Regions from separate parts of the Phycicoccus sp. Root563 genome, predicted to be linked through region 2. Evidence: predicted binding sites of a transcription regulator. Region 2 holds the regulator's gene; the other holds the start of a gene.
What was found. The regulator HspR, encoded in region 2, represses chaperone genes until heat shock. The targets are predictions, from matches to a motif close to AAGTTGAGTCNNNNNGACTCAACTT.
Positions count from the first base shown of each region.

Region 1 (15,856 bases), 790 kb from region 2:
CCGTCCAGATCGGCTACATGCGCGAGATGCTCGACCGCCTCACCTGACCCGACCGGACCCGGCAGCACGAGAGGGCGGCACCCGTGGGGGTGCCGCCCTCTGGCGGTGGGTATGGCGCGAGGTCACCCGCGCGCCATACCGGTGGTCACTCCGAGGAGTCGCCCACGGTCTCGACGATCGGGAGCTCGATGCCGCTGGGGTGCGGGGTGCCGACGAAGGTGAACGTCGCCGCCTTGCCCTCGCCCTCGGCGTTGACGAGCACCAGCTCGCCGGCCTTGAGCTCGCCGTAGAGGATCTTCTCGGACAGCACGTCCTCGATCTCGCGCTGGATGGTGCGACGCAGCGGTCGCGCACCGAGCACGGGGTCGTAGCCCTTCTTCGCCAGCGCGTTCTTGGCCTCGGTCGTGAGCTCGATGCCCATGTCCTTGTCCTTGAGGCGCTTGTCCAGCTTGGCGATCTCGAGGTCGACGATCTGCACGATCTCGTCCTGCGTGAGCTGGGGGAAGACGATGATGTCGTCGACGCGGTTGAGGAACTCGGGGCGGAAGTGCTGCTTGAGCTCGTCCGTGACCTTGTTCTTCATCCGGTCGTAGTCGCTGCGGGTCTCCGCGCCCGCCGAGAAGCCCAGCGAACCCTTCGAGATGTCCCGCGTGCCGAGGTTGGTCGTCATGATGATGACGGTGTTCTTGAAGTCGACCATCCGACCCTGGGAGTCGGTGAGGCGGCCGTCCTCGAGCACCTGCAGCAGCGAGTTGAAGATGTCCGGGTGGGCCTTCTCGACCTCGTCGAACAGCACCACGGAGAACGGCTTGCGGCGCACCTTCTCGGTGAGCTGCCCACCCTCTTCGTAGCCGACGTAGCCGGGAGGCGAACCGAACAGCCGCGACACGGTGTGCTTCTCGGAGAACTCCGACATGTCGAGCTGGATCAGGCTGTCCTCGTCGCCGAAGAGGAACTCGGCGAGCGTCTTGGCCAGCTCGGTCTTACCGACACCGGTCGGACCGGCGAAGATGAACGAGCCACCGGGACGACGCGGGTCCTTCAGACCGGCGCGGGTGCGCCGGATCGCCTGGGACATCGCCTTGATGGCGTCGTCCATGCCGACCACGCGCTTGTGCAGCTCGTCCTCCATGTGGAGCAGTCGCGAGGACTCCTCCTCGGTGAGCTTGAAGACCGGGATGCCGGTGCTGGCAGCCAGGACCTCGGCGATGAGCTCCTCGTCGACCTCGGCCACGACGTCCATGTCGCCGGACTTCCACTGCGACTCGCGCTCGGCCTTCTGGGCGAGCAGCTTCTTCTCGTCGTCGCGCAGGCTGGCGGCCTTCTCGAAGTCCTGGCCGTCGATGGCCGACTCCTTCTCCAGGCGCACGGCGGCGATCTTGTCGTCGAACTCGCGCAGGTCCGGCGGTGCGGTCATCCGGCGGATGCGCAACCGCGCGCCCGCCTCGTCGATGAGGTCGATCGCCTTGTCCGGGAGGAACCGGTCGTTGATGTAGCGGTCGGCGAGGTTGGCCGCGGAGACCAGCGCAGCGTCCGTGATGGACACGCGGTGGTGCGCCTCGTAGCGGTCGCGCAGGCCCTTGAGGATCTCGATCGCGTGGCTGAGCGTGGGCTCGGCGACCTGGATCGGCTGGAAACGACGCTCGAGCGCCGAGTCCTTCTCGATGTGCTTGCGGTACTCGTCGAGCGTCGTGGCCCCGATGGTCTGGAGCTCGCCACGGGCCAGCATCGGCTTGAGGATGCTGGCGGCGTCGATCGCGCCCTCGGCGGCACCCGCACCCACCAAGGTGTGGATCTCGTCGATGAACAGGATGATGTCGCCGCGGGTGCGGATCTCCTTGAGGACCTTCTTCAGCCGCTCCTCGAAGTCACCGCGGTAGCGGCTGCCGGCCACGAGCGCGCCGAGGTCGAGGGTGTAGAGCTGCTTGTCCTTGAGGGTCTCGGGCACCTCGCCCTTGACGATGTCCTGGGCGAGGCCCTCGACGACGGCGGTCTTGCCGACGCCGGGCTCACCGATGAGCACCGGGTTGTTCTTGGTGCGGCGGGACAGCACCTGCATGACCCGCTCGATCTCCTTCTCGCGCCCGATGACCGGGTCGAGCTTGCCCTCCCGGGCAGCCATCGTCAGGTTGCGGCCGAACTGGTCGAGCACGAGCGACCCTGCGGGGGTGCCCTCCTGCTGGACGCCGCCACCGACGCCGGTGGCCTGGCCCTCCTTGCCCTGGTAGCCCGAGATCAGCTGGATGACCTGCTGGCGCACCCGGTTGAGGTCGGCCCCGAGCTTGACGAGGACCTGCGCGGCAACGCCCTCACCCTCGCGGATGAGCCCGAGCAGGATGTGCTCGGTGCCGATGTAGTTGTGGCCGAGCTGCAGCGCCTCGCGGAGGCTGAGCTCGAGGACCTTCTTCGCCCGCGGCGTGAAGGGGATGTGTCCACTCGGGGCCTGCTGGCCCTGGCCGATGATCTCCTGGACCTGCTCGCGGACCGACTCCAACGAGATACCGAGGCTCTCCAGAGCCTTGGAGGCGACGCCTTCACCCTCGTGGATGAGGCCGAGCAGGATGTGCTCCGTGCCGATGTAGTTGTGGTTGAGCATGCGCGCCTCTTCCTGCGCGAGCACCACAACCCGACGGGCCCGGTCGGTGAACCGTTCAAACATCTCTTCTGCTCCTGCCTATCGAGTCATCCTCGATGCTATCCGTGCGACACGCGCCCCGCGCGCGCCTTCCGCCGACCGATACCTGATCGGGACGGTTCCAGCCTGCTCGTGGTGCTTGTTCGGGGAACGCCCGTGCGTGGCCGCCTGTTCCCCACCCTGAGCCGGGTCGGCTCATGTTCGCCGTGGGCGGACGGACTCCGGGCGTGGTCGAGGCCCCCTCGGGCCCTTCCGGGCTGGGTATGGCGCGCGGCCGGCCCCGCGCCATACCTCCCGGGTGGTGGGTGATCAGGCCCCCGGACCCTTCTTCCGGACCTCGTCCACGTGCTCCATCGCGGTCCGCAGCTCGGCGAGCCAGCTGTCGGACTTCTCCCCGACCAGGCGGACGCACCAGGCGAGGGCCTCGGAGCGCGACTTGGCGACGCCGGCCTCGACGAGCGTGTCGAGGACCCGGCGCTCCGGCTGGCGCAGCCGCGTCATCACCGGAGCCGCGAGGTGGGTGAACATCGCCTCGGTGTCGCCGACCCGAACGCCCCAGGAGACCTTGCGGCCGGAGAGGTGCTCGAGCTCGCGGGCGATCTCGATGCGGCGTTCGCGGGTGTCCTCCCGGAAGGAGGTGATGCGGCCGCGCGCGGCGATCTCGCGGGCGGTGGTGTCGTCGGCGTCCGTCTCGAGGGCGGGCTCGGCCAGGGTGCCGACGATGACGAGCTCGTCGCGGTCACGGGTGACCTCGACGGGCCCGGTGAACCAGTCGGCGGGGAGCCGACCGGCAAGCCATGCTTCTGCTGTGGTCTTGGTAGTCATGTAATGATGATTACACCGTTACAACCACGCCACCAGAGGTGTCCGCTCAGGGCGAACGGGTCGGCTCAGCGCAGGTCGCGACGGTCGCTGATCCGCTTGGCCTTGCCCAGGGAGCGCTCGAGCGCGTGGGGCGCGAGCACCTCGACGGCGATCGTCACGCCGACGTGGTCCTTCACGCGCGAACGCAGTGCGGAGGCCATCGCCGCGCGGGCGGCCTCGTCGGTCGGGTGCGCCGACTCCACCTGGACGGTCAGCTCGTCCATGCGTCCGGGCCTGGTGAGCACGCACAGGTAGTGGGGGGTCAGCCCCTCGATGGCGAGCAGGTGCTCCTCGATCTGCGACGGGAAGACGTTGACCCCGCGGACGATCATCATGTCGTCGCTGCGCCCGGTGATCTTGGCCATCCTGCGGAACTGCGGATAGGCCGTGCCGGGCAGGAGGGTGGTGAGGTCGCGGGTGCGGTAGCGGACCACCGGCATCGCCTGCTTGGTCAACGACGTGAAGACGAGCTCACCCTCCTCGCCGTCCGGGAGCACCTCGCCCGTGATCGGGTCGACGACCTCGGGGTAGAAGTGGTCCTCCCAGACGTGCAGCCCGTCCTGCGTCTGCCCCGACTCCTGCGAGACGCCCGGGCCCATGACCTCGGACAGCCCGTAGATGTCGACCGCCCGGAGGTTGCTGCGGCGCTGGACCTCCTCGCGCATCTGCTCCGTCCAGGGTTCGGCGCCGAAGATGCCGATCTCCAGCGAGGTGTCCTTCGGGTCGATGCCCTGGGCCTCCATCTCGTCGAGGATCGCGAGGAAGTAGGAGGGCGTGACCATGATGATGCGGGGCCGGAAGTCCTGGATGAGCTGGACCTGGCGCTCGGTCATGCCGCCGCTGACCGGCACGACGGTGCAGCCGAGCCGCTCGGCGCCGTAGTGCGCACCGATGCCACCGGTGAACAGGCCGTAGCCGTAGGCGATGTGGACCATGTCGCCCGGACGGCCGCCGGCGGCCTCGATCGAGCGGGCCATCACCTCGGCCCAGGTGTCGATGTCCTCGCGGGTGTAGCCGACGACGGTGGGCTTGCCCGTCGTGCCGCTCGAGGCGTGGATGCGCGAGACCTGCTCCCGCGGCACCGCGAACATGCCGAAGGGGTAGTTGTCGCGCAGGTCGGCCTTGGCCGTGAACGGGAAGCGGGAGAGGTCGGCGAGCTCGTGGACGTCGTCGGGGTGCACCCCGGCGGCGTCGAAGGCCCCGCGGTAGTGCGGGACGTGGTCATAGGCGTGACGCAGGCTCCAGCGCAGCCGTTCCAGCTGCTGGGCGCGCAGCTCCTCCACCGACGAGACGACGTTGTCCATGGCAGCGATCCTCGCACTGCCACCCGCGCAGTGGCGTGCCGCGGCCCACGGCCCCCGAACCTGAGAGTTTCCCGTGAATGCCGGATGCCGGTGTCGCCCACCGGGGATCGGACGTACGCTCGCCAAGGTGGACCGGGTGCAGTCGCCGCTGGTCGTCGACACCCCCTCGGGACCGGTGAGCGACGTGGCTCCGCCTGCCGGCCGGTCCCGTCCGGCCCGCCGCTGGATCGTCCTCGCCGCGGTGCTGGCCGTGGTCGTGGCCGCCGGCACGGGCTTCGCCCTCACCCGCGGACCGGACGTCCCTCCCCTGACGCAGGCAGACGTCCAGAAGCAGGTCGAGAAGGGCATCGCCGACGCGCAGGAGAACGCCCGCAAGGCCCCCACCGACGCGGCGACGGCCTACCGGGCCGCCCTGCCCTCGCTGGTCACCATCACCACCACGGGTGTGGGTGCCAAGGGATCCCAGAACGGCACGGGAGCAGGGGTGGTGGTCAGCGCCGAGGGCACCATCCTCACCGCCCTGCACGTCGTCGACGGTGCGGACACCATCCGCGTTCAGTTCACCGACGGCACCCGGGCCAGCGCCTCGATCAAGGAGCAGGAAGCGGCCAGCGACACCGCCGTCCTGACGCCGGACACGCTGCCCCAGGTCGTGGTCCCCGCCGTCCTGGGCGGGGGTGCGCAGGTCGGCGACGAGGTCTTCCCCCTCGGCCACCCCCTCGGCCTCACCCAGTCCCTGAGCGGCGGCCTCGTGTCGGCGCTGGACCGCTCGATCAGCGTCGGCTCCGGACAGACCCTCAAGGGGTTGATCCAGTTCGACGCCGCGGTGAACCCGGGCAACTCCGGTGGCCCGCTGCTCAACCGCGACGGACAGGTCATCGGCATCGTCACCGGGCTGGCCAACCCGTCCGAGCAGAACTTCTTCGTGGGCATCGGATTCGCCGTTCCCATCGCCACGGCCGGCGGCGTCGCCGGCAGCCCGCCGCAGTGAACCCAGGAGAGCCCATGGACCCGCACCGCCCGCAGCCCGGTCGCCCGCAGCACCCGCTGGAGCAGGCGCTCTACGAGGTGAAGAAGACCATCGTCGGGCAGGACCTGCTGGTGGAGCGGATGCTCGTCGCCCTCCTCGCGCGTGGACACCTCCTCGTCGAGGGCGTCCCCGGGCTGGCCAAGACGATGGCGGTCAAGACGCTGGCGGAGGCGATCGGTGGGGAGTTCCAGCGGATCCAGTTCACCCCCGACCTCGTGCCGGCCGACGTCATCGGCACGCGGATCTACAACCAGAAGGAGGGCGAGTTCCAGGTCTCCCTCGGACCGGTCTTCGCCAACCTCGTCCTCGCCGACGAGATCAACCGCGCGCCGGCGAAGGTCCAGAGCGCGCTGCTCGAGGTGATGCAGGAACGCCAGGTGACGATCGGCCGCGAGACCTTCAAGGCCCCGAACCCCTTCCTGGTCATGGCGACCCAGAACCCCATCGAGTCCGAGGGCACCTACGCGTTGCCGGAGGCGCAGGTCGACCGGTTCATGCTCAAGACGGTCATCGGGTACCCCACGCCCTCGGAGGAGTTCGTCGTCGTCGAGCGGATGACCACGCGGCTCGAACCGACCCAGCGGGTCCTGGACCCGGAGCGGCTCGTGGAGTACCAGCAGCAGGCAGACGCGGTCTACGTCGACCCCGCGGTCATCGAGTACGCGGTGCGGCTCGTCGGCGCGACCCGCAACCCGGCGTCGGTCGGGCTGCCCGAGCTGGCCAGGTACCTGTCGTTCGGGGCCAGCCCGCGCGCATCCATCAACCTCGTCCTCGCGGGCAAGGCGTTGTCGTTCCTGCGTGGTCGCGACTTCGCCCGACCCCAGGACGTGCGCGACCTCGCGTTCGACGTGATGCGGCACCGCCTCGTCCTGTCCTACGAGGCCCTGGCCGAGGGCATCGGACCGGACGACCTGCTCGAGCCCATCCTGCGCGCCGTCTCCATGCCCGACGTCCCGCTCCGGGACCGCCGCCCCCAGCAGACCGAGGCACCGTGGACCGCCGGGCCACGCTGACCGAGCCGGGGGGCACGGCCTCCCCGCTCACCGCCGAGCGACTGCTGCGGCGGTTGGAGTGGCGCGTCATCCGCCGGCTCGACGGCCGGTTGCAGGGCGACTACCGCACGCTGTTCCGCGGGTCCGGTGTCGACTTCACCGATCTTCGGGAGTACGCCCCCGGCGACGACCTGCGCCACATCGACTGGAACGTCACCGCGCGGATGGACACCCCGTACGTGCGCGAGTACATCGAGGACCGCGAGGTCACCTGCTGGCTGCTGCTCGACCGCACCGCGTCCATGGGGTTCGGCCCCGTCGACCGGCAGAAGTCGCTCGTGCTGGCCGAGGTCGCCACCACCCTGGCCCACGTCCTGTCCCGCGGCGGCAACCGGATCGGCGCGGCCCTGTTCGACGGCACCATCGAGACCATCCCTCCCGGCCAGGGACGCAACCAGGTCCTGCGGATCGCCCAGGCCCTGCTGCGCCCACCGCCGGCTGCCCCCGTCTCACGCACCGGTCGCACCGGCCGCCGCTGGGGCCGGTCCCACACCGAGGAACCGGCCACCCCCGGGACCACCGACCTGTCGGTGCTGCTGCGCGCCGCCCTCGGCCTGGCGCGTCGACGTTCGCTGCTGGTCATCGTCTCCGACTTCATCACCCAGCCGGGGTGGGAGAAGCACCTGTCGCTGCTGGCCCGAGGGCACGACGTCGTCGCCATCCAGGTCGTCGACCCGCGCGAGTCCGAGCTGCCGGCGGTGGGGATGGTCTACGTCGAGGACTCCGAGACGGGAGAGCAGATCTTCGTCGACACCGACGACCCGGTCTTCCGCGAGCGCCTGGGGGTCCTGGCCGCAGAACGCCAGGAGTCCCTCCAGGCCGCCGCCCGAAAGGCCGGCACCCTGATCCACACCGTCGCCACCGACGACGACCTGGTCCGGGCCCTGGCCCGGATCTCCGCCCTGCGCAGGAGCCAGGGCCGATGAGCTTCACCTGGCCGTGGATGCTGCTGGGCCTGTTCGCGGTGCCCGCGCTCGTGGTCGCCTACCGGGCGCAGCAGCGCCGTCAGGACGCACGGCGCGACGAGCTGGCCGCGATGGGGCTGGTGCCCGTGGGCGGCATACCGACCGAGGCCGGCGCAGCCGGGCCGGGACAGGTATGGGGCGCAGCCGGTCCCCCGGCGCGGCGCCGCGACCGCCGGCGGCACCTGGCCCCGGCCCTCATGCTGGCAGCGCTCACGGTCCTGCTGGTCTCGCTGGCCCGGCCCACCGCCACCGTGGCCGAGCCCCGGCGGGAGGGGACGGTCATGCTGGCCTTCGACATCTCGACCAGCATGGCGGCCAAGGACATCTCCCCCACCCGGCTCGACGCCGCCAAGGCCGCCGCGCGGAAGTTCGTCGAGCGCCAGCCGTCGACGATCCGCATCGGGGTGGTCGCCTTCGGCGACAGCGCCCTGGTCTCCCAGCAGCCGACCGAGGACCGCACCGAGGTGCTCGCGGCGATCGACCGCCTCACGCCGCAGGGCGCCACCGCGGTGGGCCGGGGCATCGTGTCCTCGCTCAGCGCCATCGCAGGCAAGCCGATCGAGGTGGGGGCCACGCCCGGAGCCGGGGACGACGCCGACATCGGCTACTACGGCTCCGCGGCCATCGTGCTGCTCTCGGACGGCGAGAACACCACCGATCCCGACCCCCTCGAGATCGCCGACCTCGCCTCGAGCGCCGGCGTGAAGATCTACACGATCGGCGTGGGCAGCACCCGGGGCACGGTCCTGCAGGTGGACGGGTTCCAGATCTCCACGGCGCTGGACGAGGCATCGCTGCGCAAGATCTCCGAGACCACGGACGGCGCCTACTACGCCGCCGCCGACGCCGCCTCCCTCTCGAAGGTCTACAGCTCCATCGACCTGGCGTGGACCGCGCGCACCCAGGAGCGCGAGGTGACGTCGTGGTTCGCCACGGCGGCGGCGATCCTGCTGCTGCTCGGCGCGGCCGTGTCGGTGCTCCGTTCAGGACGGGTGGTCTAGATGTCGTTCGCGATCCCCTACGCACTCGTCGCGCTCGTGACCGTGCCGCTGCTCGTCGGCCTCTACCTGTGGCAGCTGCGCCGGCGTCGTCGGCAGGCGGTCGCCTTCTCGAGCGTCGCGCTGATCCGCGCGGCGCTGCCCAGGCAGCGGATGTGGCGTCGGCACGTGCCCATCGCCCTCGTCCTCGCCGCGCTCGCGGCCCTCGGCACGGCCGCCGCCCGGCCGCAGGTGCGCGCCGAGGTGCCCATCTCCTCCTCCGCGGTGATCCTCGCCGTGGACGTGTCAGGGTCGATGTGCGCCACCGACGTCACCCCCAACCGGCTGGCGGCAGCCCAGGACGCGGTGCGCTCCTTCATCGACAAGCAGGACGACCGCACCCGGATCGGGCTCGTGGTGTTCTCGGGGTTCGCGCAGGTCGCGGTCGCACCGACGACCGACCACGACCAGCTCACGAAGGCCGTCGACGGCCTCACCACCGGACGCGGCACCACCATCGGCGCCGCCATCCTGAAGTCCATCGACGCCATCGCCGAGATCAACCCCCAGGTCGCCCCCGCAGACACCAGCGCGGGCGGCCAGGTGCCGGGGGTTCCGGGCGGGCTGCCCGGACAGCCCGGGACCCCCGGCAACCCGACGACCCCCACCCCGAAGGCGGCGCAGACCGCGCCCGAGATCGTCGTGCTGCTCACCGACGGGGCGAACACCCGCGGGGTCACCCCCGAGGAGGCAGCGGCCCAGGCCGCCGCCCGCGGGGTGCGCGTCTACCCCATCGGGTTCGGCACGACCGAGCCCACGCAGATGGTCTGCACCCGCGAACAGCTCGGTGGCGGGCTGTACGACGGGCCCGGACAGGGGCTGAGCGGCATCGGTCCCGGAGGGCGCAACTTCCTCGTCGTCGACGAGGACGCCCTGCGCGCCGTGGCCTCGACGACGGGCGGCGAGTACTTCACCGCCAGCGACGCGGACCAGCTCCAGGGGGTGCTGGCGGACCTGCCCAAGCACGTGGTCACCCAGGAGCAGTCGGTCGACGTGAGCGTCGCGTTCGCGGCGATGGCCGCGGTGCTGCTGCTCGGCGGTCTGTGGCTCGGCAGCCGCTGGCGGTCCAACCCCAGCTGACCGACGTCAGGGGCAGGCGCGTGGGGAACCCTGGGCATTCTTCGCGTGGTCGATCAGCCAGGCCGCTCCGTCCCTTTTCATCGAGTAGGTGAGCGAGTAGATCGAGCAGGTCTGGCCGCGGTACCCGTCCTTGGCATCCTGCTCGGTCCGCAGGGCTGCTTCGACGACGGCTTCGTCACCGGAGACCTCGACCGATCCCACGGTCAGGTTGGTCCAGTACGACGACCCCAGCCCGGACTCCCAGGTGCTCAGGCTTCCGAGGTCACGCTTCAGGCGGGGGGTGAACAGCCCCCAGGCAATCTCGTAGTCGCCGTGGTTGATGCTCTCGCCGTGCAGCACGAGGGAGCGCGCGACATCCCCGGCCTCGGCGGAGTCGGGCACCACCTCGACCTCGAGGATGGAGCCCTGCGCCTCGGGGGCCTGGTTGTCACCGTCACATCCGCGTCCACCGTCCGGGGGCGTCAGGTCACGCCATTCGCGCAGGTGGGGGGCGAGCTGCGCCGCGGGCACCAGGAACCCGGTGCCCTCAACGGGATCGTCCTCGACGTTCCAGACCTGCTTGCCGGTGACGAGGCCGATGACAGACCCGTCACGGCCCAGCGCCGGACCGCCACTGTTGCCGCCGTTGATCGCGGCATCGGTGGCGATGAGTCCGGCCAGGTGGATGTCGACGTCGGAGTAGTCGGCTGACGCCTGCAGCCCGCTGACGATCCCTTGCGTGACGCGCAGGTCGCTCACGGCCTGCGGAAATCCCAGCAACGCGACCGGGGCGGCCAGCTGCGGCGCGACCGGTGCGAGCTTCAGCGGATGCTGGAGGTCCTCGGGCGACCAGAGGAGGGCTGAGTCCGAACCGCGGTCCAGGCCCACCACGTCGGCGGTCGTGTTGAAGCCGTCGCCCTGCACGCTGACGGTCTGCGCGTCGATCGCCACGTGGGCCGCCGTCATGATCTGGTGCGGCCCGACCACGAAGCCGGTCCCCATCCACCGCGCATCGCACGAGGCGACCTCGAGCCGGACCACGCCGGGCCGGGCATCGGCGACGAGCTTCGCCCAGTCGACGGGGCCGGCACTCTCGGCGCTGGTCGTGGACGTGGGCGTGGACACCGGTGTGGTGGTGGTTGGCACCGTCGTGGTGGTCGGCGCTGTCGTGGTCGTGGATCCTGCCGAGGTGGCTGGCCCCGGGTCGACCGGCGCCCCAGAACACGCCGCGACGGTGACGGCCAGCAGCCCTGTCACCGCCACCCGACCACGGACTCGTGTGCCCTGCATGGTGCCTCCCCAATGACGCCGTGTGTCCCTTGTACTCCTGTGATGGGGTCCTGAACACCCACATCTGGCGGCTTTCCGGCGATTACGGGTGGTTCGCGCGCCGGGCAGGCCGAGTGGGGGCTCAGGCGCGGTGGCGTTCGGCGTGGGCGCGGACCTTGGAGCGGTTGCCGCACCACTGCATGCTGCACCACCGCCGACGACCCCTCGGGTCGAGGAAGACCCATCCACAACCGTCCCCCGGGCAGGCGCCGACGGCTGACAGGTCCTCCTGGGTCAGGAGCTCCGACGCGGTCCACGCGACCGCCAAGAGGGGGCGCTCGAGCCCGCCCCCGACGGACCACCGTGGTGCCGGTCCCGGGCCGGGAACCAGCTCGGCCCGGGTGGCGGCCCTGCTGACCACGCCGTTGACACGGCGCAGAGCACGACTGTCCGCCGGGTCGAGGACCAGTGCGCGCAGGTCGGCGCGAAATCGCTTGGCGTCCTTGAGGATCGCGTCGCCCTCGGCCTTCCGGCTGGCCGCCCGACGACGCAGCGCCGCAGCCGCGTCCGCCTCGAGGAGCCCTGACACCGACGCCCAGACGGCGAGGTGGTCGTAGGTCTTCAGGTAGTCGCTGGGCTCGGCCTCCGCCCACCCGGCCAGCGTGTTGACGAAGTCGAGCCCGGGGTGTCCGCCGACGGCCCGGGGCAGGGCGAGTCCGTCCACCACGAACCAGTGGCCGCCCTTGACCTCGGCGGAGGTCACCGCTTGACTGCTAACCATTCAAAGCATGTTATCTGGTTAGGAGACGATCATGCGACGACTCGCCGCAACCCCCGCCGCCCTGCTGGCGACCACCGCCGTCCTCGGGTCCGGGAGCACCCCGGCTGCCGCGGGCGGGGCCGCAAGTCCTTGGACCCCATACCGGTCCAGCGACGTGACCGTCACGGCAGCTCGCTCGACGTGCGCGTTCGACGTGCGGATCTCCGTCGTCGAGGACGACGAGGAGTACCGCACCACGGCGACATACCCCGACGGCACGCCCAGGGAGCAGCTGTTCCGCGGCACCCTCGTCGAGCGCTACACGAACCTGTCGACCGGGGCATCGGTCGTCCGGGACCTCAGCGCCACGGCGGTGTTCGCCTACAACCCGGACGGGTCGCCCGCGTCGCTCACGTCGCTCAAGGGGCCGTTCGGGGCGACGCTGCCTGCCGGGAGCACCCCGGCGACCGGGCTGTTCGTGCTGTCGGGCAAGGGAACCCGGGTGACCTTCGCCGCCGACGGGACGCGCAGCTTCACCCTCGGCCGGCACGGCAGCGCCGAGAACGTCTGCGACGCCCTCGACTGACGCGGAGCAGGGTCAGCGGCGGCGCTGGCAGCGACCGCACCAGAACAGGTTGCGGCCCGCCACCTCACGGGTCCGGATGCGCGACCCGCACACCAGGCACGGCTCACCCTGCCGCTTGTACACGTAGGAGGTCCGGGTCTGGAGCGGGTCGACCCGGCCGGCTGCCACCTCGGCGCGCACCTGCTCGACCTGTTCCGCGACCGTGACGATCTTCCCCGTCGCCACCCCCAGCGGCAGCAGGTCGACCAGGTCGAGCCAGATGGCGTCCCAGCTCGAGCGGCGCAGCTCCTTCCCGGGCCGGAAGGGGTCGATGCGCTGCCGGAAGAGGACCTCGCTGCGGTATACGTTGCCGACCCCGGCCAGCACCGACTGGTCCATGAGCAGCTCGGCCACCGACCGGGCGCTGCGCGAGATCTTGCGCCAGGCCAGCTCCGGGTCGGGCTCGGGTCGCAACGGGTCCGGCCCGAGCCGGGCCGTGACCGACTCGACCTGCTCCGGCGTGATCACGGCACACAGGTTGGGGCCGCGCAGGTCGGCGACGTGCGCGTCGTTCGCGAGGCGCAGGCGCACCTGGCCGACCACCGGCACCTCCCCGATGTAGGCGTGCTCGTCGATCGTGAACGTCCCGATCAGCCCGAGGTGGACGTGCAACCAGGCGTCACCGTCGAACTCGACGAACAGGTGCTTGCCCCACGAGGTCGCGTGGACGAAGGTGCGGCCCGACAGCAGGGCGGCACCGGCGGCGAACTTGCCCTGCGGGCTGCTCGCCTCGGGCTGCGTTCCCCTGTATGCGGCGTCGAGGTCTCGGGCGAGGCGGTACAGGGTGTGGCCTTCGGGCATGGAGCCATCATGCGGCACTCCTACACTGCGGGCATGGCAGCCACCCAGACCCGGCTTCTGGTGCTCGGCGCCGTCGCCCTCTTCGAGCCGGTCAACGGCTACCAGATCCGCCGCGAGCTGCTGTCGTGGGACGTCGAGCAGTGGGCGCACATCAACCCCGGCTCCATCTACTCCGCCCTCACCACCCTGACCAAGCAGCAGCACCTCGTCCGCCACGACCTCGTCGACGGCGGGCGCACCGTCGCCGTCTACACGGTGTCGCCGGCCGGTCGCGCCGAGCTGGACCGCCTCTTCGGGGAGGCCCTGGAGACGGTCGACGCCTACGACTCGATCGGCCTCCAGACCGCGCTGAGCATGAGCGTGCTCGTCCCCCGCCCAGTCGTCCTGGGCCACCTCGAGAAGCGGCTCGCGACCCTGGGCGCGATGCGCGAGAAGATGGCCGCCGACGCCGCGCAGGCCGCAGCGGACGACTCCCTGCCACCGCACGTCGTCGCCCTGGTGGACCTCTGGAGCCGCCTCGCGGCCACGCAGCACGACTGGTTGGACGAGACCGTCCGGAGGGTGCGGGCCGGCGACTTCGCGTATGCCGGGGAGCCGATGGGGTGGCAGCCCGCCGCTGACGACCCCGGCTGGCAGATGCAGGCCGACCGCGAGCGCTACCGGGCGATGCTGGCCGAGTAGGCCTCCACCCTCTCTGCCCACCCGTCAGCGATGAGTTCCTGTCGGTGCCGGGGTCTACGTTGCGGCGCATGCGGTCGGGTCGTCCTGCGATCCGGGCGGGCAGCGCTGTTGACGGGCACTATTCAATGTTGAACACTGGTCAGGTCGCGCGGGACCACCGACCCACGCGGCCGACAGATCAAGGGAGCGGCAGATGATCCACGCACGGGGGCTCGTGCAGACCTTCCAGACACGGGAGGGCAAGAAGAAGACCGAGGTGCGCGCCGTCGACGGCGTCGACCTCGACGTCGCGGAGGGGGAGGTCGTCGGCTTCCTCGGTCCGAACGGCGCCGGCAAGACCACGACGCTGCGCATGCTGACCACGCTGCTGCGCCCGACCGAGGGCACGGCGACGGTCGCGGGGTACGACGTCGTCAAGGACTCCGAACAGGTGCGCCGCAGCATCGGCTACGTCTCGCAGGCAGGCGGCGCCTTCAGCGGCGCACGCGCGGGCGACGAGGTCGTCGACCACGGGATGCTCTACGGGATGAGGGGCGCCGAGGCCGAGCGGCGGGGCAAGGAGCTGTTCACCCAGCTCGACCTCGACGGCCTGTGGACCCGGATGCCCAAGAACATGTCCGGCGGGCAGCGACGGCGGCTCGACATCGTCATGGGCCTGATCCACGAGCCCACGCTCGTCTTCCTCGACGAGCCCACCACGGGCCTGGACCCCCAGGCGCGGGCCAACCTCTGGGAGCACATCGCCGACCTGCGTCGCCGCCGAGGGGCCACGGTGTTCCTCACCACGCACTACCTCGACGAGGCCGACGCCCTGAGCGACCGGATCATCATCATCGACCACGGCAGGATCGTGGCGGCCGACACCTCCGACAACCTCAAGGCCCAGGTGGCCGGTGACCTGGTCGACCTCGAGGTCTCCGACGCCGAACTGGTCACCGCGGCGGCCCAACGCCTCGACTCCATCGCCGAGGCACCCCGGCACGGGCTGCAGGGCGTCGAGATCGAGGGCAACCACGTCCGCGGACGGGTCCAGCGCGCCGGCAAGGCCGTCCCCGGCCTGCTGCGCGACCTGCACGACGCCGACATCTCGCTGGAGTCCATCGAGGTGCACCGCCCGACCCTGGACGACGTGTTCCTCACCCTGACCGGACGGTCGCTGCGCGACGCCGCCGACACCAGTCCCGCCGGAGCACCCGGCGCCACGACGAAGGAGAACTGACATGCGGTTCTGGCGCGAGTCCTACATCGTGTTCCGGCGACAGCTGCGGATGAACCTGCGCAACCCTGCGTGGGTGATCATCGGGCTCCTCCAGCCGATCCTCTACCTGCTGCTCTTCGGGCCGCTGCTCAAGCCGCTCATCAAGCAGTTCGGCGCGACGAACGCCTACACGTTCTTCGTGCCCGGGATGCTCGTGCAGCTGGGCATCTTCGGGGCCTTCTTCGCCGGCTTCAGCCTCATCGGCGAGTGGCGCGAAGGGGTCATCGAAGCCGAGCGGGTCACCCCGGCGAGCCGGACGGCCCTGCTGGTCGGGCGCCTCATCCGCGACATCCTCCAGCTCTTCGTGCAGGCCCTGATCCTCGTGGCGCTCGGCTACGCCATGGGGATGCGCGGGTCCGCCGGCGGGATCGTCTTCGGCATCCTGCTCACCCTGCTGGTCGGTGGCGCCTGCGCCGCCGCCTCCAACGCCCTGGCGCTGACGACCAAGAGCGAGGACGTCATGGCCCCCGTCATCAACATGGTGATGATGCCCGTCCTGCTGCTGTCCGGCATCCT
Region 1 is NZ_LMGM01000001.1:1,855,554-1,871,409, forward strand. Features, by position in the region: gene ASD62_RS08800 (DUF305 domain-containing protein) at 1-47, shown strand, start outside; gene ASD62_RS08805 (ATP-dependent Clp protease ATP-binding subunit) at 146-2,659, opposite strand; gene ASD62_RS08810 (hypothetical protein) at 2,945-3,460, opposite strand; gene paaK (phenylacetate--CoA ligase PaaK) at 3,526-4,803, opposite strand; gene ASD62_RS08820 (S1C family serine protease) at 4,931-5,794, shown strand; gene ASD62_RS08825 (MoxR family ATPase) at 5,809-6,846, shown strand; gene ASD62_RS08830 (DUF58 domain-containing protein) at 6,825-7,811, shown strand; gene ASD62_RS08835 (VWA domain-containing protein) at 7,808-8,851, shown strand; gene ASD62_RS08840 (VWA domain-containing protein) at 8,852-9,967, shown strand; gene ASD62_RS08845 (S1C family serine protease) at 9,974-11,071, opposite strand; gene ASD62_RS20660 (ABATE domain-containing protein) at 11,358-11,996, opposite strand; gene ASD62_RS08855 (hypothetical protein) at 12,028-12,561, shown strand; gene ASD62_RS08860 (Fpg/Nei family DNA glycosylase) at 12,574-13,401, opposite strand; gene ASD62_RS08865 (PadR family transcriptional regulator) at 13,435-14,082, shown strand; gene ASD62_RS08870 (ATP-binding cassette domain-containing protein) at 14,276-15,301, shown strand; gene ASD62_RS08875 (ABC transporter permease) at 15,303-15,856, shown strand, end outside.
Region 1: the regulator HspR is predicted to act here: its motif matches at 2,813-2,837, upstream of ASD62_RS08805 (ATP-dependent Clp protease ATP-binding subunit).

Region 2 (15,856 bases):
CGGATGAGGTCCCAGAAGTCGCGGCGGGCCTGCGGGTCGAACCCCGTCGTGGGTTCGTCGAGGAACAGCAGCTCAGGGCGACCGACGATGCCGAGCCCCACGTCGAGCCGACGCCGCTGGCCGCCGCTGAGCTTGCCGATCCGGTCGTCGGCCTTGTCCTCGAGGCCCACCGCGGCGATGACCTCGTCGACGTCCCGCGGGCTGCGGTACACCTTCGCCGTGCTGGTGATGGCTTCTCGTGGGGTGATCAGGTCCAGCCCGGTGGAGGACTGCAGGACGATGCCGATGCGGTTGCGCCAGGCGAGGTCGGCCGCCTCCGGGTCCACGCCGAGGACCTTCACCTCACCGCCGTCCCGGCGCCGGAACCCCTCGAGCACCTCGACCGTGGTGGTCTTGCCGGCGCCGTTCGGCCCGAGGAGCGCGAACACCTCGCCCGCCTCGATCGTCAGGTCGAGGCCGTCGACGGCCTCACGGGTTCCATAGGTCTTGCGCAGTCCGGTGACGGTGATCGGTGCGTCCATGGGACCACCCTCCCGCGGCCGGACCGCATCGCGGCAGCATCAGCCGGTGGAATCGCCGTCCACCGACCGGTGGACCCCCGCCCTGCACTCCGCCCGCCCTCCGTGCGCTCACGCAGAACGCCGGTTGCGGGGCAGACCTCGGGACGACAACCCGCGGTATGCAGCGCAACCGGCTTTGTGCCGGAACGTCAGGACTGGGTGGGGGGCTGCGCGGGCGGAGGGGTCGTCGGCGGGGCGCTCTCCGGGGCGGCCACCGGCGGGGCCGCAGGGACGCCGGCCTCGGTCCCGGCGGCATACCCGCTCGGCGGGGGGATCGTCGCGTCGCGCTGGCCGAAGTCGACCTTCACCGGGTCGCGCTGCTCGCCCTCGGCCTCGAAGTACTCCGCGCGCTTCACCTGGGCGAGGCCGGCGATGATGTTGGAGGGGATGGTCTCGACCTTGGTGTTGAGCTCGCGGACGTTGGCGTTGTAGTAGCGCCGGGCGGAGGCGATGCGGTCCTCGGTCGAGGTCAGCTCCTGCTGGAGGGCGAGGAAGTTCTGGTTGGCCTTGAGGTCGGGGTAGGCCTCGGCCACGGCGATGAGGCGGCCGAGCGCCTGGCTCAGCAGCCCCTCGCTCTGCGCCTGCTGCGCCGGTGACTGGCCGCCCGCCATCGCGGCGGACCGGGCCTTCATGACGTCCTCGAGGGTGCCGCGCTCGTGGGCCGCGTAACCCTTGACCGTCTCGACGAGGTTGCCGATGAGGTCGTGGCGGCGCGTCAGCTCGACGTCGATCTGGCGCCAGGCCTCCTGCACGAGGTTGCGCAGCTTGATCAGGCCGTTGTAGATGCTGACGCCCCACAGGACCAGCAGGACGACGACGACGGCGAAGACGATCGCTTTGATCATGGAACTCCCCTTGTTCAGGCGCGGCGACTGGCGCTGCGCCCGATCCTAGGCGAGGCCGAGCTCCTCGAGGCCGTAGACGTGGCGGTACTCGAAGCCGGCATCGGCGAAGACCTGGGCCGCGCCGGTGGCACGGTCGGCGATGGTGGCGACCGCGACGACCGTGGCGCCGGCCTCACGCGCGGCGTTCGCTGCATCGAGGGGTGAGGCCCCGGTGGTCGAGGTGTCCTCGACGATGACGACGCGGCGGCCCTCGATGGACGGACCCTCGATGCGCTGCTGGAGGCCGTGGGCCTTGCCTGCCTTGCGGACCACGAACGCGTCCTTGCGGTCGCCCGCGGCCGCGCTGGCGTGCAGGATCGCGGTGGCCACGGGGTCGGCGCCCAGCGTCAGCCCGCCGACGGCGTCGTAGTCGAGGTCGCTGATGAGGTCACGCATGACGATCCCGACCAGCGGGGACCCCTCGCCGTCGAGGGTGATGCGGCGCAGGTCGACGTAGTAGTCGGCCTCCTTGCCGGAGGACAGCGTCACGCGGCCGTGGACGATGGCCTTGTCCTTGACGAGCTCGAGGAGGCGGGCACGGGCGGCGGTGGAGTCGGTCACGGCTCAGCAGCCTAGCGAGAACTCAGCGACTGCCCTTGGACCCGTCCTTCGGGCGGTGCACCGTCCTGGCCCGCGAGCGCACCAGGGCGCGGGGCACCAGGCGCAGGCCGGCGACGATCGCCTTGTACTGCGGTCCGGGGACCGACACGACCTTGCCCTTGGCCACGTCGTCGAGGCAGTCACGGACCAGGCGGTCGGCGTCGAGCCACATGAACTTCGGGACGCCCGACATGTTGACGCCGGCCCGGTCGTGGAACTCGGTGTGCGTGAAACCGGGGCACAGCGCGGTCGCCGTCACCCCGGAGCCGGCGAGCTCGCCGGACAGGCCCTCGGTGAAGACCGTGACGAAGGACTTCTCGGCCGAGTAGGTGCCGGAGGTGATGAAGCTGGCCACGGAGGAGACGTTGACGATGGCACCGTTGCCGCGCTCGCGCATGGCCCGGGCCGCGGCGTGGGAGAGGACGAGCACGGCTCGGCAGAGCACGTCGAACAGGGCCTCCTCCTGGCTGATGTCGTTGTCCAGGAACCGCTTCTTGAGCGAGTAGCCCGCGTTGTTGACGAGCAGGTCCACAGGCCGAGCGGCGTCGGCCAGACGTTCGGCGACCTTGCCGGTGTCGGCCCGGTCGGACAGGTCTGCGACGAGGATCTCGGTGCCGACCTTGTACTTCGCGCGCAGGTCGTCGGACAGGTTCTCCAGCCGGACCCGGTCACGGGCGACGAGCACGACGTCGTGCCCGCGCTCGGCGAGCTGGTGGGCGAAGGACAGTCCGATGCCGGCGGTGGCGCCGGTGACGAGGGCGGTGCTCATGGGGCCCACTCTAGGTGCGCCCCATAAGGTTGGCATCGTGCGAATTGCGACGTGGAACGTGAACTCCATCCGGTCCCGGATCGACCGGGTCGAGGCGTGGCTGGAGCGCAGCGACGTCGACGTCCTGGCGATCCAGGAGACCAAGGCGACGGATGCGCAGTTCCCGTTCGACCGGCTGCGAGCGCTCGGTTACGAGGTCGCCCACCACGGCCTCAACCACTGGAACGGCGTGGCCATCATCTCGCGCGTCGGCCTCACCGACGCCGTGCCGTCGTTCGCCGACGCCCCGGCTTGGGGCGACCCGGCCGTCGTCGAGGCCCGCGCGCTGACCGCGACCTGCGGCGGGGTCAAGGTCACCTCCGTCTACGTCCCCAACGGCCGCCAGCTCGAGGACCCGCACATGGTCTACAAGCTGGCGTGGCTGGCAGCGCTCCGCGAGGACGCCGTCCGGTCCGCCGAGGCCGGGGAGACCGCCGCGATCATGGGCGACTGGAACATCGCGCCGCAGGACGAGGACGTCTGGTCGATGGAGTACTACCTCGACAAGAGCCACGTCTCCCCCGGCGAACGGGCCGCCTTCCAGGCGATCCTGGACGCCGGGTTCGTCGACGTGGTCCGCCCCCACACCTCGGAGCCGGGCACCTTCACCTACTGGGACTACACCCGCCTGGCCTTCCAGAAGCGTCGCGGCATGCGGATCGACTTCATCCTCGGGACGCAGCCGTTCGCCGACCGCGTGCTGGGCGCGGCGATCGACCGTGAGGAGCGCAAGGGCAAGGGCGCCTCCGACCACGCGCCGGTCGTTGTCGAGCTGGCCGACTGAGGTGCCCACCCCCTCGATCCTGACCGTTGCCGCGCCCGACGGGGTCCGCCTGCGCGTCCAGGTGTATGCCGCCGCGCCCGCTCACCTCGACGCCGCACCACCGGTTGACCTCCCGACCGTCGTGCTCGCCCACGGCTGGACCCTCACCCACGCCTCCTGGCTGCCGGTCGTCGAGCGCCTGACCGCCCGGGGACTGCGCGTGGTGACCTGGGACCAGCGCGGGCACGGCCGGTCCGGCGCCCTGACCGGACCGACGTCGGTGCGGGTCCTCGGTGACGACCTCGCCGCGGTGCTCGCGGTCGTGGCTCCCGACGGCCCCCTCGTCCTCGGGGGCCACTCCATGGGCGGTATGACCGTGATGGCGTACGCCGGGCTGCACCCGGCTGCCTTCACCACGCGGGTGCGGGGCATCGTGCTGGTGTCGACGATGGCCGAGACGTTCGACCGCCCGGTGCCGATCCGGCAGCGGCGGGTCATGGGGCTGATCGCGCGGCTGCCCCGGATCCGGGCCGGACGGTTCGTGACGCTCGACGGCCAGCGACGGCTGCTGTTCGGGCCGGCGGCGGAGGACGAGCACGTCGCGCTCACCCGCGACCAGGTCGCCGCCACCACCCTGCCGACGATGGGCCGGTTCTACCGGGCCCTGCAGGAGCACGACGAGGCGCACGCGCTGGCGCACTTCGACGGCATACCGACCGTGGTGCTGGTCGGCGAGCGCGACCGGCTGACTCCACCGCGTCAGTCCGAGCGCATCGCCGAGCTGGTGCCGCACGCCGAGCTGCACGTGCTGCCCGGGCTCGGCCACATGCTCGCCTACGAGGCGACCGACGAGGTCGTCGACGCGTTCACGCGCGTCCTGCCCCACCCATCCTGACCCCACCCCTGACCCCCGCCCGACCCCAGCCCGACCCCAGGTCGCCTGAGTCCCCCGCAAAGCGGGTGTCCTTCGGCGACCCGGGTCTTATTTGTGCTGGGTTTGCCGAACGACACCCGCTTTGCGCGGGCGGGACGTCAGGGGCGGCTCGGCTCCGCAGGGGTGACGGTGAGCTCGGCCCGGTAGACGGTGGGGTCGCACCCGGGCCCGTTGGGTGAGAACGAGCGCGGGGTGACTCGAACGGTCGCCGGCGACAGCAGCACACCGGTCGTGCCGCTGACCAAGATGCTGAGGTCGACCGGCTCCGTCGAGGTGAACGGCAGCTCCATCCCCACCGAGTTCCCGCGGCCGCCGTCGAACTCCGCACTGGTGCAGGTCGTCGCGAGGCACACCTGCACCGTGACGAGGTCCGGTCCGGCACTCGCCGAGTCGAGCGCCCGTGGGAATCCGGCGACCGTGACCCTCAGCAGGTTGGAGGCATCCGCGGTGTCGCAGGTCCGGCCGCCGCAGCCCACCGCCAGTGCGCCGACCAGGACGGCCGTCAGGGCGACGCGGGAGGCATGCGCGGCGCGGGAGGTCTTCACAGGGGTGGGATGCCGCCCAGGGGCTGGTGGTTCCGTCGCAGACCCAGGCCGAGGGAGGCCAACGCCCCCAGCACCGCCGCGACGGCAGCACCGGTGAAGACGGTCTGCACCTGGACGACCCCAGCGGCGACCAGGGCCTTGGTGTCCGTCTGGTCGGGCAGGGCGGCCACGGTGTCGTAGTACCGGTGGAGCCCGATCGCGGTGAGCAGCGCGAGCCCGACGACCATGCCGACCATCCGCGAGACGACGACCAGGGCCGAGGCGACCCCGTGGGCGTCGTCCGGGACCGCAGCGAGGGCGGCGTTGTTCACCGGCGCGAGGGCCAGTCCGATGCCGAGGCCGACGAGGGCCAGGACGACGGTGGCGGAGAACGCGTCGAGCGACCCGTCGCCCCACCGGCTCATGACGAGCAGCCCCACGGCCGACAGCGCCAGCCCCAGCCCGCTGACGACACCGTCACCGAGTCGACGCAGCGACCAGCCACCGAGCAGGGCACCGACGGGCACGGCGACGAGGAACCGCACGAGCACCAGCGCCGCCTCGGTCTGCGAGTCCGTGAACGTGAGCCGCGCCAGCACCGGGACGTCGACGACGACGGACACCAGCGACGCCCCCACGAACGCACTGACCAGCAGCGAGAACCGGGCCCGACCGCGGACGACCCCGCGGGCGATGAGGGGTTCTGCAGCGCGGCGGTGCCGCCACAGGTAGAGCCCGAAGGCCAGGGCCCCCAGGGGGAGCAGCGCGAACCCCAGGGGGCCGACGACCTCACGCTCGGGGTCGCTCGCGGCGAACGTCAGCACCACGCTGCCCAGCGCGATGCCCAGGAGCAGCGCGCCGGGGACGTCCGCGCGGCCCACGACGGCCCACCAGCCTCGCGCGCTGACCGCCAGCCAGGCGAGGACGAGGACCAGCGCGACGACCCCGATCGGGGTGGCCAGCCGCGACGTCGAGCCACCGAACGGCACGAACGGCACCCCCAGCGACACGTCCGTCACCAGCCGCGCGGGCGCGGCCAGCGCGACTCCTGTCACCACGAGCGCGAGCAACCCCAGGACGAGCGGTATGGCGCGTGGCCGGGCCGGCCTCTCGCCACCAGCGACGACGACGGCAAGCGCCAGGAGCACCCCGGCGATCACGTTGAGCCAGAAGATCATCCGCCAGTCCGAGACGGCGAGGACGACCGCGCCGAGCACCGGACCCAGGACGCTCCCCAGCTCCTGCACGGCACCGACGACACCCAGCGGCATACCCCGCTTGTCGGCCGGCCAGAGGTCGGCCACGAGGGCCAGGGTGGCAGGCACGAGGCCTCCACCGCCGATGCCCTGGAGGACCCGGCCGGACACGAGCACCGGGAGCTCGACGGCAAGGGCCGTCACGGCCGAACCCACGACGAAGATCGCCAAGCAGGCCAACAGGATCCGTTGCCTCGAAGCCAGGTCGGCAAGGCGGCCGATGAGGGGCAGCACCGCGATGTAGCCGAGGAGGAAGCCCGAGATGATCGGGGTCGCCTTCTGCAACGCGTCGATGCCCAGGCCGACGCCGGTCATCATGTCGGTCAGGGCCAGCACGACGACATAGGTGTCGGCCGCAGCGAGCGCCACGGCCACCGAGGCGGTGGCCAGCAGCGCCCTAGGGGCGGGTGATCGCAACGGCCTTGGCCAGGCTCGTGAGGTGCAGCGTGTAGGTCGAGGTGGCGCCGGCGTAGAACGGGCCCTTGATGACCACACTGCGCAGCTCCTTGCCGGTCTGGGTCACGCCGTAGGTCACGTCGAACGTGCCCTTGCGGTCGCCGATGACCAGCAGGTCGGCCACGGCATCGCCGGGGAGCTTTCCGGTGAAGGTGTTGAGGACGTCGGCCCCGTCACGAACCGTCGACGCCTTCGCCGGGCTCTGCGTCTTCGTGATGAGCGCGGTGATGCCGGTGTCCTTGTTGAACAGCTGCGCGGGGTTCGGGGCGCCGTAGGTCGCGGGATCGATCTTGTTGAAGGTCGGGGTGAAGAACTTCATGTAGACGTCCTTCTCGACCGCGACCACCTCGACCGTCCCGGTGACGCCCTTGATCGAGGCGTTGAGCGTGCCCTGGAACGACGGCGGCGTGAACAGGCCCGTGCCCTTGGCTCCGGAGACGCCGACCGCCTTGCCGGGGAGCCCCGCCGACTCGAGGGTGAAGGTCACGGCGGGACTCTTCTCCAGCACCGCGCGGGCGGCCGCCAGCTGCTGGGCCGGCGGCTGCTCGGCCGCTGCCTTGTCCGCACCCCCGGAGCACGCGGTGAGCGCCAGCATCGAGACGAGTCCGGCGGCGGCGAGGGCAGGGGTGTGGCGCACAGGGCAACGGTAACCGCCACGACAGCGCCAGCCGGACGGGACGCGCAGACCCCGCCCGTTCGGTGGGTCCGCGCGCCGGGAGCGGGCGCCCGGGGAACCAGGTGAGGCGACTTCGGCGGGGACTGCTCCCCATGGTCAGGGCGACCCGCCGCTCCTAGCGTTCCGGTCGAGCCGGCACCGCGTCGGCCGACACCCGAGGGGGAACCACATGCAGCTTCTCAGCACCCGGCGTCGCCGACTGGCCACCGCCGCAGCCTCCGTCATCCTGGTCGGCGTCCCGCTGGTCGGGACCGTCGCGGCCCAGGCCGCGGGCAGCGCGACCGGCACGGTCAACACCAGCGGCGCCGCACTCAAGGTCCGCTCCGCACCCACCACCGCTTCCGGCGTCATCGGCACCCGGGCCGACGGCGCGAAGATCACCATCACCTGCCAGACCTACGGCGAGAAGGTCTCCGGCACCTACGGCACCAGCAAGGTCTGGGACAAGCTCAAGGCCGGTGGCTACGTCAGTGACGCCTTCGTCAAGACCGGCTCCGACGGCCTCGTCGCCCCGCTCTGCGCCGGCACGACGACACCGCCCCCGGCGACCGGTCAGTCGGCGAAGGTCAAGGCCACCATCGCCGCAGCCAAGGGGATGCTCGGCAAGTACCCGTACTCCTGGGGTGGCGGCAACGCGAACGGCCCGACCCGTGGGATCTGCTGCAGCCCCAGCGGGATCGACGACCGCAACACGGTGGGCTTCGACTGCTCCGGCTTCATGGAGTACGTGTTCCACAAGGGCGCCGGCCTGACCCTGTCGAGCACGTCCCGCAGCCAGTACTCCGCCGGCCCGCGCGTCTCCATCTCCCAGCTCAAGGCCGGCGACATGGTGTTCTGGTCCAACTCGAGCAAGACGGCCTCCGGCATCCACCACGTCGCCCTCTACATCGGTGACGGCAAGATCGCCGAGGCCAACCGGGTGAGCGGCCCGGACATCCGCATCCGCTCCTTCTCCAGGAACGAGTCCGGTGTCATGCCCTACGTGGTGCGTCCGATCCGCTGATCCCACCGCACGGGGCAGGGGTATGGCGCGTGGTCACCACGCGCCATACCCTTGATCGCGTGCCGCTCGCTCAGTCGGGGGTTGCGGCGTGGCCGGCTCGCCCGTCGGTGCGGCGGTCGCTCTTCATCTCCGCCTCGAAGACGTGCCGGCGGCCGTCCATGAGCTCGTCGCGGACGACCTTCTCGAGCCGCTGGAAGTCGGCGTAGTAGCCGTCGTCGAACTCCTCGACGAGCTGGAACGTCCAGCGCCCCTGGATGAAGTTGCGGCCGACGAGCTCGGTCTCGAGGCGGTCGGCGAGGTCGCCGCGGCCCGCCTTGCGCAGCAGGTCGCACGCCTCGCCGAGGGCGAGGTCGGCCGACCCGGTGAGGCGGTGCAGGCCGTAGAGCCGGCCACGCACCTCCTCGATGGTCTCGAACGCCTCGCTCAGCTTGCCGACCGCCTCGACGGTCGCGTCGTCCACCCCGTCGGGGCGTCGGTCGAGACCGCGCTCCCCCGGGTTGCCCCGGTCGTCCTCGCTCATGGGCACAGTCTGCGGGCTCAGTCCTGGCCGCGCACGATGAGGTGGTCGGTCTCGGGGTCGCGGTCGATGACCACGGCCTCGCCGTCACGGACCTGCCCGGACAACACTGCCTTCGCGAGCCGGTCGCCGATCTCCTTCTGCACCAGCCGGCGCAGCGGACGGGCGCCGTAGGCCGGGTCGTAACCGGTGATCGCCAGCCACTCACGAGCGGCAGGCGTCACCTCGAGGCTGATCCGGCGGTCGACGAGCCGACTCGCCAGCTCACGCACCTGCAGCTCGACGATGTGGGTGAGCTCCTCCGAGCTGAGGGGGTCGAAGATGACGACCTCGTCCAACCGGTTGAGGAACTCCGGCTTGAAGCTGGCCCGCACCACTCCCATGACGGCCTCACGCTTGGCCGACTCCTCCATCGTGGGGTCGACGAGGAACTGGCTGCCGAGGTTGCTGGTCATGACGAGGATGACGTTGCGGAAGTCGACAGTCCGGCCCTGGCCGTCGGTGAGCCGCCCGTCGTCGAGGACCTGCAGCAGGATGTCGAAGGTCTCGGGGTGCGCCTTCTCCACCTCGTCGAGGAGGACGACGGAGTAGGGGCGACGGCGGACCGCCTCGGTGAGCTGACCGCCCTCCTCGTACCCGACGTACCCGGGAGGCGCGCCGATGAGCCGGGCGACCGAATGGCGTTCGGAGTACTCGCTCATGTCGATGCGGACCATGGCCCGCTCGTCGTCGAAGAGGAAGTCGGCCAGGCTCTTGGCGAGCTCGGTCTTGCCGACGCCGGTGGGTCCGAGGAACAGGAACGAGCCGGTGGGGCGGTGGGGATCCGACAGGCCCGCCCGCGACCGGCGGACCGCGTCGCTGACCGCCTCGACCGCCGCCCCCTGACCGATCAGCCGTGAACCGATGATCGACTCCATCGACAGCAGCTTCTCGGTCTCGCCCTGGAGGAGCCGCCCGGCCGGGATGCCGGTCCACGCCGAGATGACCTCGGCGATGTCGTCGGCGCCGACGCGCTCCTTGACCATGAGCTCCTCGGGCTGGCCGCCACCCTCGCGCAGGGCGAGTGCGCGGCTGCCCTCGGCCTCCTGCGCGGTGACGAGGGCCTTCTCGAGGGCGGGGATGTCGCCGTAGAGCAGCTTGGACGCACCCTCGTAGTCACCCTCGCGCTGCAGGCGCTCGGCCTGGCTGCGGGCCTCGTCGATCTGGGACTTGAGGTCACCGACCCGGTTGAGCCCGGACTTCTCCGACTCCCAGCGGGCGTTGAGCGCCGCGAGCTCCTCGCTCTTGTCGGCGAGGTCCTTGCGCAGCCTCTCGAGGCGCTCGACCGAGGCGTCGTCGGTCTCGCGGGTGAGGTGCAGCTCCTCCATCCGCAGGCGGTCGACGGCACGACGCAGCTGGTCGATCTCGACCGGAGAGGAGTCGATCTCCATGCGCAGCCGGGAAGCCGCCTCGTCGACGAGGTCGATGGCCTTGTCGGGGAGCTGGCGTCCGCTGATGTAGCGGTCGGACAGGCTGGCCGCCGCGACGAGCGCGGCGTCCTCGATCTCGACCTTGTGGTGCGCCTCGTACCGCTCCTTGAGCCCGCGCAGGATCGCGATGGTGTCCTCGACGCTCGGCTCACCCACGAAGACCTGCTGGAACCGGCGCTCGAGGGCTGGGTCCTTCTCGATGTGCTGGCGGTACTCGTCGAGCGTCGTCGCCCCGACCAGCCGGAGCTCACCACGGGCCAGCAGCGGCTTGAGCATGTTGCCGGCGTCCATGGCGCCCTCGCCCGAGGCTCCGGCACCGACGACCGTGTGCAGCTCGTCGATGAACGTCACGACCTGTCCGTCGCTCGCCTTGATCTCCTCGAGGACGGCCTTGAGCCGCTCCTCGAACTCACCGCGGTACTTCGCGCCGGCCACCATCGCCGCCAGGTCGAGGCTGATCAACCGCTTGTCGCGCAACGACTCCGGCACGTCGCCGTCGACGATGCGCTGGGCCAACCCCTCGACGACGGCGGTCTTGCCGACACCGGGCTCACCGATGAGGACCGGGTTGTTCTTCGTCCGCCGCGACAGCACCTGCACGACCCGGCGGATCTCCGAGTCGCGACCGATGACCGGGTCGAGCTTGCCGTCCCGGGCCGCCTGGGTGAGGTCCGCGCCGTACTTCTCCAGCGCCTCCCCGCCCTCGACGGGCGTCTCGCTGCTGACCTTGCGGCCAGCCCGCAGGGCGTCGATCTTCGCCTCCATGTCCTTCGCCCCGCGCTTCTCGATCGCGGCGAGGTGACCGGTCTCGGCGAGCGCCAGCAGGAGGATGTCGCCGGCGAGGTAGGTGTCGCCCTTGGCGCGCATGAGGGTGTCGGCCTGCTGGAGGACGGCGACCGCCTCGCGACCGAAGGTCGGCGGCTGGGTGGCACCGGTCGTCGTGGGCAGGGTGCGCAGACGGGCGTCGGCCTGACCCAGCACGTGACCGGCCCCGGTGCCGGCGGCCTGGAGGAGGACGTCGGCCTGCGCGGTCTCGAGCTGGACCAGGGCGCTGGTGAGGTGGTCGGGGGTGATCTCGGGGTGGCCGGCGGACTGCGCCGCACGCTGGGCGAGCGCGAGGGCCTCGGCGACCTTGGCGGTGGGCTTCAGATCCATGCCTGGGTGCTCCTGGTGGTTCGGTCTGACTGTTCTTCGGAGACAACCGCTCCAAAGTTGAGTCTATTCCGCTCAACCTTGTGCTGCACAGGCCCTTGGTCCCGCCTTCCTGCGCCGGCCATGTGGACTACAGCACGCGCGGCGTCGGCTCGGGGTCGTACCAGCCGCCACGGTCGTCGGCCAGCGCCTGGAACCGGTCGCGCAGCCCACCCTCGACCGGCCCCGACTCGTCGGCGACCATCTCCTCCACGACGTGCACGGCCCACTCGTGGGCCTCGGAGTCGTCCTCGCCGGCCAGCGCCTCCCGGACGACCCGCACCCCGCTGAACCCCTCTTCGGTCAGCTCGGCGGCGACCTCGTCGGCGGTGTCACGGTCGGGGAAGACCAACAGGTGCTCGCTCACAGGCTCGAGTATGCCGCGTGCCCCCACCGCCGGGATGCGCCTCCGCCCCGACGCGCCCAGCAGGTGAGCAACGCGGTCCGTCCGTTCAGCTGCGGTGGCTGGGTCGCCAGACCACGAGGGCCTGGGAACGGCCGCTGCGGGGGCGCTCCCCCGCCCGGACCGCGATCACGTCGCCGGTCGGCCCGACGGCGAACACCCGCGAGCCGAACGTGCCGCGGGTCGCGACCCGCAACCCCGCCACCTCGTCGGTGAGCTCCCGGACCCGGGAACGCAGCGCCTCGACCTGGTGCTCGAGCTCGAGGATGCGCTGGATGCCCGCGAGGCTGATGCCCTCCTCCTGGGAGAGCCGCTGCACCTCACGCAGCAGCGCCACGTCACGCCCGGAGTAGCGGCGGCCGCCACCGCGGGTGCGCGACGGGCTGACGATGCCGAGCCGGTCGTACTGCCGCAGGGTCTGCGCGTGCATCCCCGCGAGGGTGGCCGCCACCGAGATGACGAAGACGGGCGCGTCGTCGTCAGGCGAGAAGCCGGAGCCCGGGACCACGGGAACCACGACGGGTCACCGTCCCGCGTTCTCGAAGAGCTCGGCGCGCGGGTCGTGCCCCTCGTCCTGCGACCGCAGGGTCTCCACCGCCTCACGGGCCTCGTCGGAGAGCCGTTGCGGCACCACGACGACGACGCGGGCCATCAGGTCACCGGGTGTGCCCTTGACCTGGACCCCGCGGCCCTTGACCCGCAGCACCCGACCGCTCGGGGTGCCCGGCGCGATGCGGACCTTGACCGGGTCGCCGGTGAGGGTCGGCACCGAGACGGTCGCACCTAGGGCGGCCTCGGCGAACGTCACCGGCAGGTCCAGCGTGAGGTTGTCACCGTCCCTGCTGAAGACCGGGTGCTTCTCCACCGAGATGGTCAGGATGAGGTCGCCGTTGTCGGACCCGCGGTCGCCGGGCTGGCCCTTGCCGCGCAGCCGGATCTTCTGGCCGTCCTTGACGCCGGCCGGGATCCGCGTGGTGATCTGGCCCCCGCCGGTGACGCCCAGGGTGACGGTGGAACCCGCGACGGCGTCACGGAAGGACAGGCTGGTGCGGGCCGTCAGGTCGCCGCCCTTGCGCGGCCCGGTCGGTGCCCGGAAACCGGCACCGCCGCCATACGTCTGGCCGGCGCCGCCACCGCCCCCGAACATGCCGAAGAGGTCCTCGAGGTTGGGCTGGCCCCCGCCACCGCCGGTGGAGTAGCGGACGCGCTGGCCGCCCCCACCACCGCCGAACATCGACGAGAACACGTCGTCGAACCCGCCGCCACCGGCAGCCCCACCGGGGCCACCCGCGGTGAAGCGGGCCCCGCCGCGGGCCATCTGGCGCACGGCGTCGTACTCCCGGCGCTTCTCGGGGTCGGACAGCACCGAGTTGGCCTCGCCGATGTCCTTGAACCGCTGCTCGGCGGCCGCGTCCCCGGGGTTCTGGTCGGGGTGGTGCTTGCGGGCGAGCTTGCGGTAGGCCTTCTTGATCGCCGCGTCGTCGGCATCCTGGGGGACGCCGAGGATGGCGTAGAAGTCCTTCTCGAACCAGTCCTGGCTGGCCATGTCCGGGTCCTCCTCTCAGCAGTCGGTGGCGGTGGTGGGCGGAAGCCCGGGGACAGGTGTTGTCCCGGGCTTCCGCGCCGTGTCGTGCAGTCTGGCCTCGGTCACTCGGGGTCCGCCACGGCGACACGCGCCGCGCGCAGGACCTGCTCGCCGGCGCGGTAGCCGGGCTGGAGCACCTGGACCACGGTGGTCGACCCGGTCGAGGCGACCGAACCGTCCTGCGGCCAGGCCGTGTGCATCAGCGCCTCGTGCAGGGAGGGGTCGAACTCCTCGCCCACGGCGCCGTACCGCTCGAGCCCGAACTTGCCCAGGGTGGCCTCGAGCTTGTCCGCGATCGAGGAGAACGGGCCGCCCTCGAGGTCGCCGTGCTCGCGGGCCGCGTGGATGTCGTCGAGGACCGGCAGCAGCGCCTCGATGACGGACCGGGCGGCGCGCTCCTGCACGACCGCACGGTCGCGGTCGACGCGACGCTTGTAGTTGACGTACTCCGCCTGGAGGCGCTGCAGGTCGACCAGCCGCTCCGCCGCGAGGGCGGTGTCGGGGTGGCCTTCTGCGGCGCCCTCGGGTTGGTCGTCCGAGGCGTCGGAGGCCTGGGCGCCCGACTCCTGCACCACGTCACCCTCGAGCGGGGACGCCTCGGGGGCGGTGGGCCCGGCCTGCTGGCCGGCGCCCACCTCCTCCTCGGTGCCCTGGGGCCAGGAGCTGCGCTCCGTCACTTCTTCTCCTCGTCGTCCTCGACGACCTCGGCGTCCACGACGTCGTCGTCGGACGAGGCGTCGCCGGCCGGGGCGCCGTCGCCGGAGCCCGCACCGTCACCGGCGGTGCCGGCCTGGTCGGACTCGGCCGCGGCGGCATACATCGCTGTGCCCAGCTTCTGGGACTCCTCGGAGAGCTTCGACGACTTCGCCGAGATGTCCTCGGGGGTGGCACCCGAGTCGGCCTTGAGGGCCTCCTTGAGGTCCGCGAGGGCGGCGTCGACGTCGCCACGGCCGTCGGCCGGGATCTTGTCGGCGCTGTCGGTGAGGAACTTCTCCGTCGAGTAGACGAGCTGCTCGGCGGTGTTGCGGGCCTCGGTCTCCTCACGGCGCTTCTTGTCCTCGTCCGCGTGGGCCTCCGCCTCCTTGATCATCCGCTCGATGTCCTCCTTGGCGAGGGCAGACCCACCGGAGATGGTGATCTTCTGCTCCGCACCGGTGCCACGGTCCTTGGCGGAGACGTTGACGATGCCGTTGGCGTCGATGTCGAACGTCACCTCGACCTGGGGCACGCCACGGGGGGCCGGCGCGATGCCACTGAGCTCGAAGGTGCCGAGCTGCTTGTTGTGCTGGGCGATCTCGCGCTCACCCTGGAACACCTGGATGAGGACGCTCGGCTGGTTGTCCTCGGCGGTGGAGAACACCTCGGAGCGCTTGGTCGGGATCGCGGTGTTGCGCTCGATGAGCTTGGTGAACAGGCCACCCTTGGTCTCGATGCCCAGGCTCAGCGGCGTGACGTCGATGAGGAGGACGTCCTTGCGCTCACCCTTGAGGACACCGGCCTGCAGGGACGCACCGACGGCGACGACCTCGTCCGGGTTGACGCCCTTGTTGGGCTCCTTGCCACCGGTGAGCTCCTTGACGAGGGTGCTCACGGCGGGCATGCGGGTCGAGCCACCGACGAGGACCACGTGGTCGATCTCGGACAGGGAGATGCCGGCGTCCTTGATGACGTTCTGGAACGGCTGCTTGGTCCGGTCGAGGAGGTCCTTGGTGAGCTGCTCGAACTGGGCGCGGCTCATCGTCTCCTCGAGGTGGATCGGGCCGTTCTCCGACATCGAGAGGTACTGCAGGGAGATGTTGGTGCTCGTCGAGGACGAGAGCTCCTTCTTGGCCTGCTCCGCCGCGTCGCGCAGACGCTGCATGGCGATCTTGTCCTTGGACAGGTCGACACCGGAGGTGTTCTTCACGGTGGTGAGCAGGTGGGACACGATGCGCTCGTCCCAGTCGTCGCCACCGAGCTTGTTGTCACCGCTGGTGGAGCGGACCTGGATGGTGGAGAAGCCGTCCTCCGGGTCCTTGCCGACCTCGAGGAGGGACACGTCGAAGGTGCCGCCACCGAGGTCGAAGACGAGGATGAGCTCGTCCTCCTTGCCCTTGTCGAGGCCGTACGCGAGGGCCGCGGCGGTGGGCTCGTTGATGATGCGCAGGACGTTGAGGCCCGCGATCTCACCGGCCTCCTTGGTGGCCTGGCGCTCGTGGTCGTCGAAGTACGCGGGAACGGTGATGAC
Region 2 is NZ_LMGM01000001.1:2,647,166-2,663,021, reverse strand. Features, by position in the region: gene ASD62_RS12635 (ABC transporter ATP-binding protein) at 1-521, opposite strand, end outside; gene ASD62_RS12630 (LemA family protein) at 710-1,405, opposite strand; gene pyrE (orotate phosphoribosyltransferase) at 1,451-2,005, opposite strand; gene ASD62_RS12620 (SDR family oxidoreductase) at 2,028-2,813, opposite strand; gene ASD62_RS12615 (exodeoxyribonuclease III) at 2,851-3,636, shown strand; gene ASD62_RS12610 (alpha/beta fold hydrolase) at 3,638-4,510, shown strand; gene ASD62_RS12605 (hypothetical protein) at 4,648-5,094, opposite strand; gene ASD62_RS12600 (MFS transporter) at 5,091-6,746, opposite strand; gene ASD62_RS12595 (LppX_LprAFG lipoprotein) at 6,727-7,422, opposite strand; gene ASD62_RS12590 (NlpC/P60 family protein) at 7,631-8,464, shown strand; gene ASD62_RS12585 (hypothetical protein) at 8,535-8,984, opposite strand; gene clpB (ATP-dependent chaperone ClpB) at 9,002-11,605, opposite strand; gene ASD62_RS12575 (ribonuclease E inhibitor RraB) at 11,733-12,008, opposite strand; gene ASD62_RS12570 (heat shock protein transcriptional repressor HspR) at 12,094-12,561, opposite strand; gene ASD62_RS12565 (DnaJ C-terminal domain-containing protein) at 12,568-13,590, opposite strand; gene grpE (nucleotide exchange factor GrpE) at 13,692-14,306, opposite strand; gene dnaK (molecular chaperone DnaK) at 14,303-15,856, opposite strand, start outside.